Linked DNA regions of Roseateles amylovorans. Each later gene encodes a partner of the first gene's protein in a complex. Links are inferred from orthologs where the notes say so. Each region holds a gene or a part of one and is shown in the gene's direction. Other genes may lie near its edges.

What was found.
Region 2: the proteins of N4261_RS07695 (region 1) and N4261_RS19660 are in contact, whole or in part, in a cryo-EM structure (PDB 9GE8), measured with the Escherichia coli proteins. The link is inferred for Roseateles amylovorans from one-to-one orthologs.
Region 3: the proteins of N4261_RS07695 (region 1) and N4261_RS19655 are in contact, whole or in part, in a cryo-EM structure (PDB 9GE8), measured with the Escherichia coli proteins. The link is inferred for Roseateles amylovorans from one-to-one orthologs.

What each region holds. Positions count from the first base shown.
Region 1 is NZ_CP104562.2:1,785,183-1,788,474, forward strand. The notes cover bases 68-3,209. They hold N4261_RS07695 (ABC transporter permease), read left to right. Parts: upstream 68-440; coding sequence 441-2,978; downstream 2,979-3,209. Other genes in these bases: N4261_RS07690 (dioxygenase family protein), read right to left, coding at 68-254. Also shown: more of N4261_RS07690, read right to left, coding at 1-67.
Region 2 is NZ_CP104562.2:4,738,848-4,741,926, forward strand. What follows is about bases 1-2,929. They hold N4261_RS19660 (arylesterase), read left to right. Parts: upstream 1-1,084; coding sequence 1,085-1,774; downstream 1,775-2,929. Other genes in these bases: N4261_RS19650 (DUF2062 domain-containing protein), read left to right, coding at 1-336; N4261_RS19655 (ABC transporter ATP-binding protein), read right to left, coding at 397-1,086; N4261_RS19665 (alpha/beta fold hydrolase), read left to right, coding at 1,813-2,553; budC (meso-2,3-butanediol dehydrogenase), read left to right, coding at 2,643-2,929. Also shown: more of budC, read left to right, coding at 2,930-3,079. UniProt on the Escherichia coli protein: TesA is a multifunctional esterase that can act as a thioesterase, lysophospholipase and protease.
Region 3 is NZ_CP104562.2:4,737,939-4,741,073, reverse strand. The notes cover bases 1-2,985. They hold N4261_RS19655 (ABC transporter ATP-binding protein), read left to right. Parts: upstream 1-1,140; coding sequence 1,141-1,830; downstream 1,831-2,985. Other genes in these bases: N4261_RS19645 (peptidylprolyl isomerase), read right to left, coding at 2,677-2,985; N4261_RS19650 (DUF2062 domain-containing protein), read right to left, coding at 1,891-2,451; N4261_RS19660 (arylesterase), read right to left, coding at 453-1,142; N4261_RS19665 (alpha/beta fold hydrolase), read right to left, coding at 1-414. Outside these bases: more of N4261_RS19645, read right to left, coding at 2,986-3,135.

The sequences.
Region 1 (3,292 bases):
CCGCCGAAGTCATAGATCGCCTCATGCTGGGCACCGCCCAGCAGCACCGCCTCGCGGGCGGTGGTGTGCGCGGAGATCGCCAGCACCGCCGTGGGGCGGCCCCAGTCGCGGTCCAGCGTACGGCCGAGATGCTGAAGGAACCGACCTGTCTGGCCCGGCTCCAGTGCGATCATCGGCGAGCCGTGGGACACGAAGAGCGCGGGGAAGCGGCGATCGATGGCGGTCTCGCCAGGGCGGTGGTGGTTGGAATCCATGCCCGAATTAAGCCCTTGCCACGAACGCCATCATGAAAACCGCTTGCATGGTCTGTTCAACTGGCTTGCACGACCGCAGTGGCGTGTCGCACGCGCGGGCACGTCCTTCGCTACAGTGCGGGCATGAGCGTGCAATCCCCCCTTCAGTCCAACCCGCCGTCCGGCCTGACTTCCGGCGCGACGGGGATGTCGCCCAAGGGCGCCTCGTCGCGCCGCCCGCCTTCACTGTGGCGCCAGACCGCCCTGCAGACCTGGCGTGATGCGCGCGCCGGCGAGCTGCACCTGCTGGTCCTGGCGCTGATGCTGGCGGTGGCGGCGGTATGCGCGGTGTCCTTCCTGTCCGACCGGCTGGATCGCGGCCTGCGGCGCGATGCGGCTCAGTTGCTGGGCGGTGATGCGGTGGTCGCCAGCGACCAGCCAACGCCCCAGATGGTGCGCGACCTGGCCACCCGCCTTGGATTGAAGACCGTCGACAGCCTGAACTTCCCCAGCATGGCCCGCGCCGGCGAGGCGCAGGGCGGCGGCAGTCGGCTGGTGGCGGTCAAGGCGGTGAGCGAGACCTATCCGTTGCGCGGCCAATTGGCGTTGAAGGACGGCCGTCAGGTGGGCGCGCCGCCGCCGGGGGCGGTGTGGGTCGATGCGGGCGTGCTGAGTGCGCTGGATTTGAAGGTGGGCGATCCGATCCTGTTGGGTGACGCCACGCTGACCATCGCCGGTGAGATCGCCAATGAGCCGGACCGCGGCGCCGGCTTCCTGAACTTCGCACCCCGGGTGATGCTGACGATGAAGGATCTTGCCGCCACCGCGCTGATCCAGCCGGCCAGTCGGGTCACCTATCGGTTTGCGGTGATCGGCGGCGAGACCGCGCTGAAGCAGTTCAATGCCGAGACGGCTCGTCAAACGCGCGAGCAGAACTGGCGCGGTGTGCGGCTGGAGTCACTGGAATCCGGCCGGCCGGAGATGCGCCAGACGCTGGATCGCGCGACCAAGTTCCTGAATCTGGTCGCCTTGCTGGCGGCCTTGTTGGCAGCCATTGCCGTGGCACTGGCCGCGCGTGAATTCGCCAATCGGCATCTGGACGACTGCGCCATGCTGAGGGTGCTCGGCCAGCCGCAGCGCCGGCTGACCTGGGTCTTCACCCTGGAATTTGCCTGGGTGGGTCTGATCGCCAGCGCCATCGGCGTGCTGCTGGGCTTCCTGCTGCATTACGCCTTCATCGGCCTGTTGGCGGGTCTGATCTCGGTGGACCTGCCGATGCCTGGCATCTGGCCGGTGCTGCTGGGCCTGGGCATGGGCATGTGCCTGCTGCTTGGGTTTGGTCTGCCGCCGGTGCTGCAACTGGCGGCGGTGCCGCCGCTGCGGGTGATCCGTCGTGAACTGGGACGGCCGAAGCTGGGCTCCATCGTCGTGCTGCTGGCCGGCGTGCTGGGCTTCTCAGCGGTGCTGACGGCGCTGTCGGCCGATTGGCGGCTGGGGCTGGTCGCCACCGGCGGGTTTGCGGTCGCCCTGGCCTGCTTTGCGCTGCTGGCGTGGCTCGCGGTCAAGGCGCTGCGCGCCGTGGTGCCGCAGGCGGGCGCACCGCGCTGGTTGTTGCTTGCCACCCGGCAGGTGGCGGCACGCCCGGCGTTCGCGGTGTTGCAGGTGGGCTCGTTGTCGCTCGGTTTGCTCGCGCTCGCGCTGTTGGTGCTGCTGCGCACCGACCTGATCGACAGCTGGCGAGCGGCCACGCCCACCGATGCGCCGGACCGTTTCGTCATCAACATCCAGCCGGAGCAGGGCACCGGATTCCGGTCGAGCCTGGAACAGGCGGGCGTCCAGAACTACGACTGGTACCCGATGATCCGCGGCCGACTGGTCGCGATCAACGGGCAGCCGGTGCGGCCCGGACAGTTCCAGGAAGAGCGCGCCCAACGCCTGGTGGAACGCGAATTCAACCTCAGCCATACGGCGACCTTGCCCGCGCACAACCTGCTCACTGCCGGCACGTGGCAGGCGGACGACAAGGACGGTCTGAGCGTCGAGCAAGGCCTGGCGGATCAGTTGGGCCTGAAGCTGGGTGACCGCCTGCGTTTCGACATCGCGGGGATCGTCACCGAGGCGCGCATCACCACCTTGCGCAAGGTGGACTGGGGCTCGATGCGGGTCAACTTCTTCGTGCTGTTCCCGCGCGCCGAGATGCCGGAGCTGCCGATCAGCTATATCTCCGCCTACCGCTCGCCCGACGGGCAAGCCGCAGCGCTGGATCGGCGGCTGATCAATGCGTATCCCAACCTGACCCTGATCGATGTGTCGGCCGAGCTGCATCAGGTGCAGTCGGTGCTGGAGCAGGTGATCATGGCGGTTCAACTGCTGTTCGCGGTGGCGCTGGCGCTGGGCGTGGTGGTGCTGCTGGTGGCGGCCGTCGGGTCGCGGGATGCGCGTACCCGGGAGTTCGCGCTGATGCGTGCGCTGGGGGCACCGAGTTCCTTGCTGGCTGCGGTTCAACGGGCGGAGCTGCTGGGGCTGGGTGCGTTGGCCGGTGCGCTGGCGGGGCTCGCCGCCCAGGCGCTGGGCTGGGCGCTGACCCATTACGCCTTCGAGTTCGAATGGCAGTTCAAGCCCTGGGTGCTGATCGGGACCACCGTGGGCGGAGCCATCCTGGCCCAATTGGCGGGCTGGTGGGCGCTGCGCGGCGTGCTGAAGCGTCCGGTGGTGCAGACGCTGCGCGAAGCCGATACGCAGTGAGTGGGCGCGCCGGGCAGGCGCCCGCTGGGCCACTGCGCAGGCGATCTGCCGAGCAGGGCTGGCAGGGCCCCGCCGACTTGCCGCGTTGACGCCGAGGCGTCGCAAGGCATGCAAAGGGACAGGGCGCCCGGACGGGCGCTGTCCACTCGTATAGAGACGGCACAGAGACCGCCGTCCGGTCTGCCGCTCGGCTTGCGTGCGCAGCAGCCCCATGGCGTCGCGACAGGCCCCAAACGGCGAAACGCCCGGCAAGCCGGGCGTTTCATCGGGACCGATCAGGCGGCCGAGCCAGCGGTCGATCCGACCGCCGGAGG
Region 2 (3,079 bases), 3.0 Mb from region 1 along the record:
AACGTGGCGGCCGCCATCGCCGCCACCTGGCTCACCAATCCGCTGACGCTGGTCCCGATCTGGGGGCTGGCCATCTTTCTGGGGCGGCAGGTGCTCGGCGTCCATGGGCCGATCTCGGCGCCCAGTGAATTGGCGCTCGACTGGGGTGAGCCCGGCAGTTGGTGGCCGGCGGTCAGCCAATGGCTGTCGCAGCTCGGCGCGCCGCTGCTGGTCGGGCTGCCTCTGGCGGGCGCGGTGCTCGGGACCGCGCTCTACATCGTGGTCTACCTCGGGTGGTGGGCCGTGATCCGGATGGAGCGCCGACGCAGGCTGCGGGAGCGGGAACTGCGGGTCTGAGCCCGCACGGGACCGAGGAAGGCTCGGCATCACGCCTCCCGGCCGTGATGCAACGCCTCCCTAGACTTCCATCAGCGTGATGTCTTGCAGGTGGCCCGCAGAGATCCTCAGCTGCCGTTCGCAGCGGGCGGCAATCGCCTGATCGTGGGTGACCATGATGAGGGTCGTGCCCAGTTCGCGATTGAGGTCGAACATGAGGTTCATGACCTGCTCGCCGGTGGCGAAGTCCAGGCTGCCCGTGGGCTCGTCCGCGAGCAACAAGTCCGGCTGCTGCACGAAGGCGCGCGCCAGGGCTACGCGTTGCTGCTCGCCGCCGGAGAGCACGCGCGGGTAATGGGACAGCCGCTGCCCCAGGCCCACCCGCTCGAGCATCTGCCGCGCCTGGGCGCGCGCATCTCGCTCGCCGCGCAGCTCCAGCGGCAGCATGACGTTTTCCAGCGCGGTCAGGTGCGCCAGCAACTGGAAGCTCTGGAAGACGAAGCCCAGGTGTGCGCCGCGCAACGCCGCGCGACCGTCCTCGTCCAGAGCGAACATGTCCTGGCCGCGCAGGCGAACGGTGCCGCTGGTGGGCGTGTCCAGGCCCGCCAGGATGGCCAGCAAGGTGCTCTTGCCTGAACCCGAGGCGCCCACGATGGCCACAGATTCCTTGGCCTGCAACTGGAAGGTGATGTCATGCAGAATGGTCAGTACGCCACTGGCGTCCTGCACCGATTTGCTGACGTGATCGACTTCGAGGATGTTCTGAACCATGAATCAACCGCAGATGCGCCGCCGTGAATGGATCCAGCACTGTAGCGCCTATGCCCTGGCCACAACCCTGGCAACGACATTGGCCGGACCTGCCGCCGCACAAGGCCAAACCGCAGCGCCGAAAACTGCCGCGCCCCGCCGCATCCTGGTGCTGGGCGACAGCCTCTCCGCCGAGTACGGCCTGGCCCGCGGCACCGGCTGGGTGGCCCTGCTGGACCAACGTCTGCAAGCCCAGAAGCTGCCGGCCGAGGTGATCAACGCCAGCATCAGCGGCGACACCACCTCCGGCGGCCGCTCCCGCCTGCCCCAGTTGCTGACCCAGCATCAACCTACGCACCTGGTCATCGAGCTCGGCGGCAACGACGCCTTGCGCGGCCTGCCTCTCAACATGACCCGCGACAACCTGCGCGCCATGGTCCAGGCCGGCAAGCAGGCCGGTGCCAAGGTGCTGCTGGTCGGCATGCAGATCCCGCCCAACATGGGTGCCAGCTACGCCCGCGATTTCGAGAATGGCTTTCGTGTGGTCGCCGACGAGCAGAAGATCCCCCTCGCCCCCTTCCTCCTCGCCGGCGTGGCTGACCGCAAGGACGCCGCCGACTGGTTCCAGGGCGACCGCATCCATCCGCTGGCCAAGGCGCATCCGGTGATGCTGGACAACGTCTGGAAATCGCTGCGGCCGTTGCTTTGAACGGTGCTGATGGTCGCTGACCGTTCACGGGCGGGCCCATGACCGCACTGGTGCTGCTGCCCGGTCTGGACGGCACGGGGGACCTCTTCTCTCCGCTGCTGGAGGCGCTGCGGGACACGGTGGACACCCGGCTGATTCGGTATCCGACCCACGGCCCCATGGACTACGCCGGCCACCTGGCTTTCGCCCGCGCACGCCTTCCCACCGATGAGCCGTTCGTGCTGCTGGGTGAATCCTTCGCCGGTCCGGTGGCGCTCACACTGGCTGCCGAAGCGCCGGAAGGCCTGCGGGGACTGGCGCTGTGCTGCACCTTCGCCCGCAATCCCAGACCATGGCTGGCAGGGCTCCGCGCGTTCACACGCATTGCGCCCGTCCATCATCTGCCCGCGTCGTTGCGCGACGCGATGTTGTTGGGGCGGTTCGGTACACCCGGCCTGAGCCGCGCCATGACCGCCGCATTGAACCGGGTTGATGCGAACGTCCTCCAGTCGCGGCTTCGGGCCGTCACCCAAGTGGACGTGACGGTCGCACTGTCGCGCATCTCCGTGCCGACTTTGGACCTGCGCGCTACCGAAGATCGATTGGTGCCGTCGTCGGCCGCCCACCTGATACGCCGGGCGCTGCCCTCCGCGATCCACGCGGACATCGAGGGGCCACACGCGTTGCTTCAGGCCTGTCCCGACGGAGCGGCGACCCTGCTGTTGTCGTTTCTTCAGCGCATGGCGTCACCGATCTTGACGCCGCGTTTGCCTGATCCTGCTGATGCGTCGCCGACCTGACGCGGCTCAGCTTCCCCATTCGTCCTGCAGAAGCGGAGTTTCCCTGGGCACGACCCTTGCCGCCTCCCCGTGATCAACAGGAGCTGATCATGGAACGATTCAAGGACAAGACGGTGATCGTCACCGGCGCGGCATCGGGCATTGGCCGCGGGGTGGCCGAGCGCTTCTCGCAGGAAGGCGCCAATGTGGTGCTGTGCGACCGCAAGGCGGACGACCTCGACAAGGTCGCCAAGGAACTGCCCAAGGAACGCACCCTCACCCAGATCTGCGATGTGGCCGATTTCACTCAGGTGCAAGCGCTGGTGAAGGCCGCAGTCGACCGCTTTGGCGGGCTGGACGTGATGGTCAACAACGCCGGCATCGGCGCCGACGGCAACGCCCTCGACGTCTCGATGGACGACTGGCAGCAGACCCTGGCCGTCGACCTCAGCGGCGTGTTCCACGGCTGTCGCGCCGCCTTGCCCGAACTGCTCAAGCGCGAGGGCTGCATCGTGAACACGGCGTCGGTCTCCGGACTTGGCGCCGA
Region 3 (3,135 bases), 3.0 Mb from region 1 along the record:
GGTCATGGCGCGGCTCAGGCCGGGTGTACCGAACCGCCCCAACAACATCGCGTCGCGCAACGACGCGGGCAGATGATGGACGGGCGCAATGCGTGTGAACGCGCGGAGCCCTGCCAGCCATGGTCTGGGATTGCGGGCGAAGGTGCAGCACAGCGCCAGTCCCCGCAGGCCTTCCGGCGCTTCGGCAGCCAGTGTGAGCGCCACCGGACCGGCGAAGGATTCACCCAGCAGCACGAACGGCTCATCGGTGGGAAGGCGTGCGCGGGCGAAAGCCAGGTGGCCGGCGTAGTCCATGGGGCCGTGGGTCGGATACCGAATCAGCCGGGTGTCCACCGTGTCCCGCAGCGCCTCCAGCAGCGGAGAGAAGAGGTCCCCCGTGCCGTCCAGACCGGGCAGCAGCACCAGTGCGGTCATGGGCCCGCCCGTGAACGGTCAGCGACCATCAGCACCGTTCAAAGCAACGGCCGCAGCGATTTCCAGACGTTGTCCAGCATCACCGGATGCGCCTTGGCCAGCGGATGGATGCGGTCGCCCTGGAACCAGTCGGCGGCGTCCTTGCGGTCAGCCACGCCGGCGAGGAGGAAGGGGGCGAGGGGGATCTTCTGCTCGTCGGCGACCACACGAAAGCCATTCTCGAAATCGCGGGCGTAGCTGGCACCCATGTTGGGCGGGATCTGCATGCCGACCAGCAGCACCTTGGCACCGGCCTGCTTGCCGGCCTGGACCATGGCGCGCAGGTTGTCGCGGGTCATGTTGAGAGGCAGGCCGCGCAAGGCGTCGTTGCCGCCGAGCTCGATGACCAGGTGCGTAGGTTGATGCTGGGTCAGCAACTGGGGCAGGCGGGAGCGGCCGCCGGAGGTGGTGTCGCCGCTGATGCTGGCGTTGATCACCTCGGCCGGCAGCTTCTGGGCTTGCAGACGTTGGTCCAGCAGGGCCACCCAGCCGGTGCCGCGGGCCAGGCCGTACTCGGCGGAGAGGCTGTCGCCCAGCACCAGGATGCGGCGGGGCGCGGCAGTTTTCGGCGCTGCGGTTTGGCCTTGTGCGGCGGCAGGTCCGGCCAATGTCGTTGCCAGGGTTGTGGCCAGGGCATAGGCGCTACAGTGCTGGATCCATTCACGGCGGCGCATCTGCGGTTGATTCATGGTTCAGAACATCCTCGAAGTCGATCACGTCAGCAAATCGGTGCAGGACGCCAGTGGCGTACTGACCATTCTGCATGACATCACCTTCCAGTTGCAGGCCAAGGAATCTGTGGCCATCGTGGGCGCCTCGGGTTCAGGCAAGAGCACCTTGCTGGCCATCCTGGCGGGCCTGGACACGCCCACCAGCGGCACCGTTCGCCTGCGCGGCCAGGACATGTTCGCTCTGGACGAGGACGGTCGCGCGGCGTTGCGCGGCGCACACCTGGGCTTCGTCTTCCAGAGCTTCCAGTTGCTGGCGCACCTGACCGCGCTGGAAAACGTCATGCTGCCGCTGGAGCTGCGCGGCGAGCGAGATGCGCGCGCCCAGGCGCGGCAGATGCTCGAGCGGGTGGGCCTGGGGCAGCGGCTGTCCCATTACCCGCGCGTGCTCTCCGGCGGCGAGCAGCAACGCGTAGCCCTGGCGCGCGCCTTCGTGCAGCAGCCGGACTTGTTGCTCGCGGACGAGCCCACGGGCAGCCTGGACTTCGCCACCGGCGAGCAGGTCATGAACCTCATGTTCGACCTCAATCGCGAACTGGGCACGACCCTCATCATGGTCACCCACGATCAGGCGATTGCCGCCCGCTGCGAACGGCAGCTGAGGATCTCTGCGGGCCACCTGCAAGACATCACGCTGATGGAAGTCTAGGGAGGCGTTGCATCACGGCCGGGAGGCGTGATGCCGAGCCTTCCTCGGTCCCGTGCGGGCTCAGACCCGCAGTTCCCGCTCCCGCAGCCTGCGTCGGCGCTCCATCCGGATCACGGCCCACCACCCGAGGTAGACCACGATGTAGAGCGCGGTCCCGAGCACCGCGCCCGCCAGAGGCAGCCCGACCAGCAGCGGCGCGCCGAGCTGCGACAGCCATTGGCTGACCGCCGGCCACCAACTGCCGGGCTCACCCCAGTCGAGCGCCAATTCACTGGGCGCCGAGATCGGCCCATGGACGCCGAGCACCTGCCGCCCCAGAAAGATGGCCAGCCCCCAGATCGGGACCAGCGTCAGCGGATTGGTGAGCCAGGTGGCGGCGATGGCGGCCGCCACGTTGGCGCGGCAGGCGATGGCCACGACGGCAGCCATCAGCATCTGGGTGGGCAGCGGAATGACCCCGACCGCCAAGCCAAGCGCCGCCCCCAGGGCAACCCGGCGCCGATGGGCGACCCAGAGCCAGGGCCGTTCCCTCAGATAGGCGCCAAGCCATCGCAGGCCGGGGGTCTGGGACAGTGACTCAGGCGAGGGGAGGAGTCGTTTGGCGATGCGGGTGGCCGTCATGGGGAGCAGGTACTGCGGCAGTGCGCGCCACCGGCGCGAGCGGGCGACAAGCACCGCCTGCGGGCGAGCAAGGCGGGGTCATCCGGCGCAGCACCCCAGGTGCGGCGCTGGACGAATGAAATGACAAGGGCCCGCGGCTGACGAATCAGCAACGCGGGCCCGAGAGTATGACGGCCGGCAACCCGGCGCGTCGAGAAGCTGATCAGGGAGATCAGTTCAGGGAGATCAGTTGGCCGAGAACTTGTAGTCGGTCTTGGCCTTGTTGCGCAGTTCTTCCTGGAACGCAGAGACCTTTTGCTGGCCCATGCGCTGGATGATCTGGCCCTTCACGTCATCGAAGGCGGGGAACTGCGCTTCACGCGACTCTTCCAGCTTGATGATGTGATAACCGAACTGCGACTTGACCGGTTGCTGGGTCATTTCGCCGGCCTTGAGCTTGGACATCGCCTGGCTGAACTCGGGCACGAAGGCGTCCGGAGCGGACCAGCCCAGGTCGCCGCCGTTGGTGGCGGAACCGGTGTCCTTGGAGTTCTTGCTGGCCACGTCCTCGAACTTGGCGCCGCCGTTGAGCTGCTTGATCAGCGCCTTGGCGTCGTCTTCCTTCTCGACCAGGATGTGACGGGCGTGGTACTCGGTGCCGCTGGCCTGGGCCTTGAACTTGTCGTATTCGACCTTGGCTTCGGC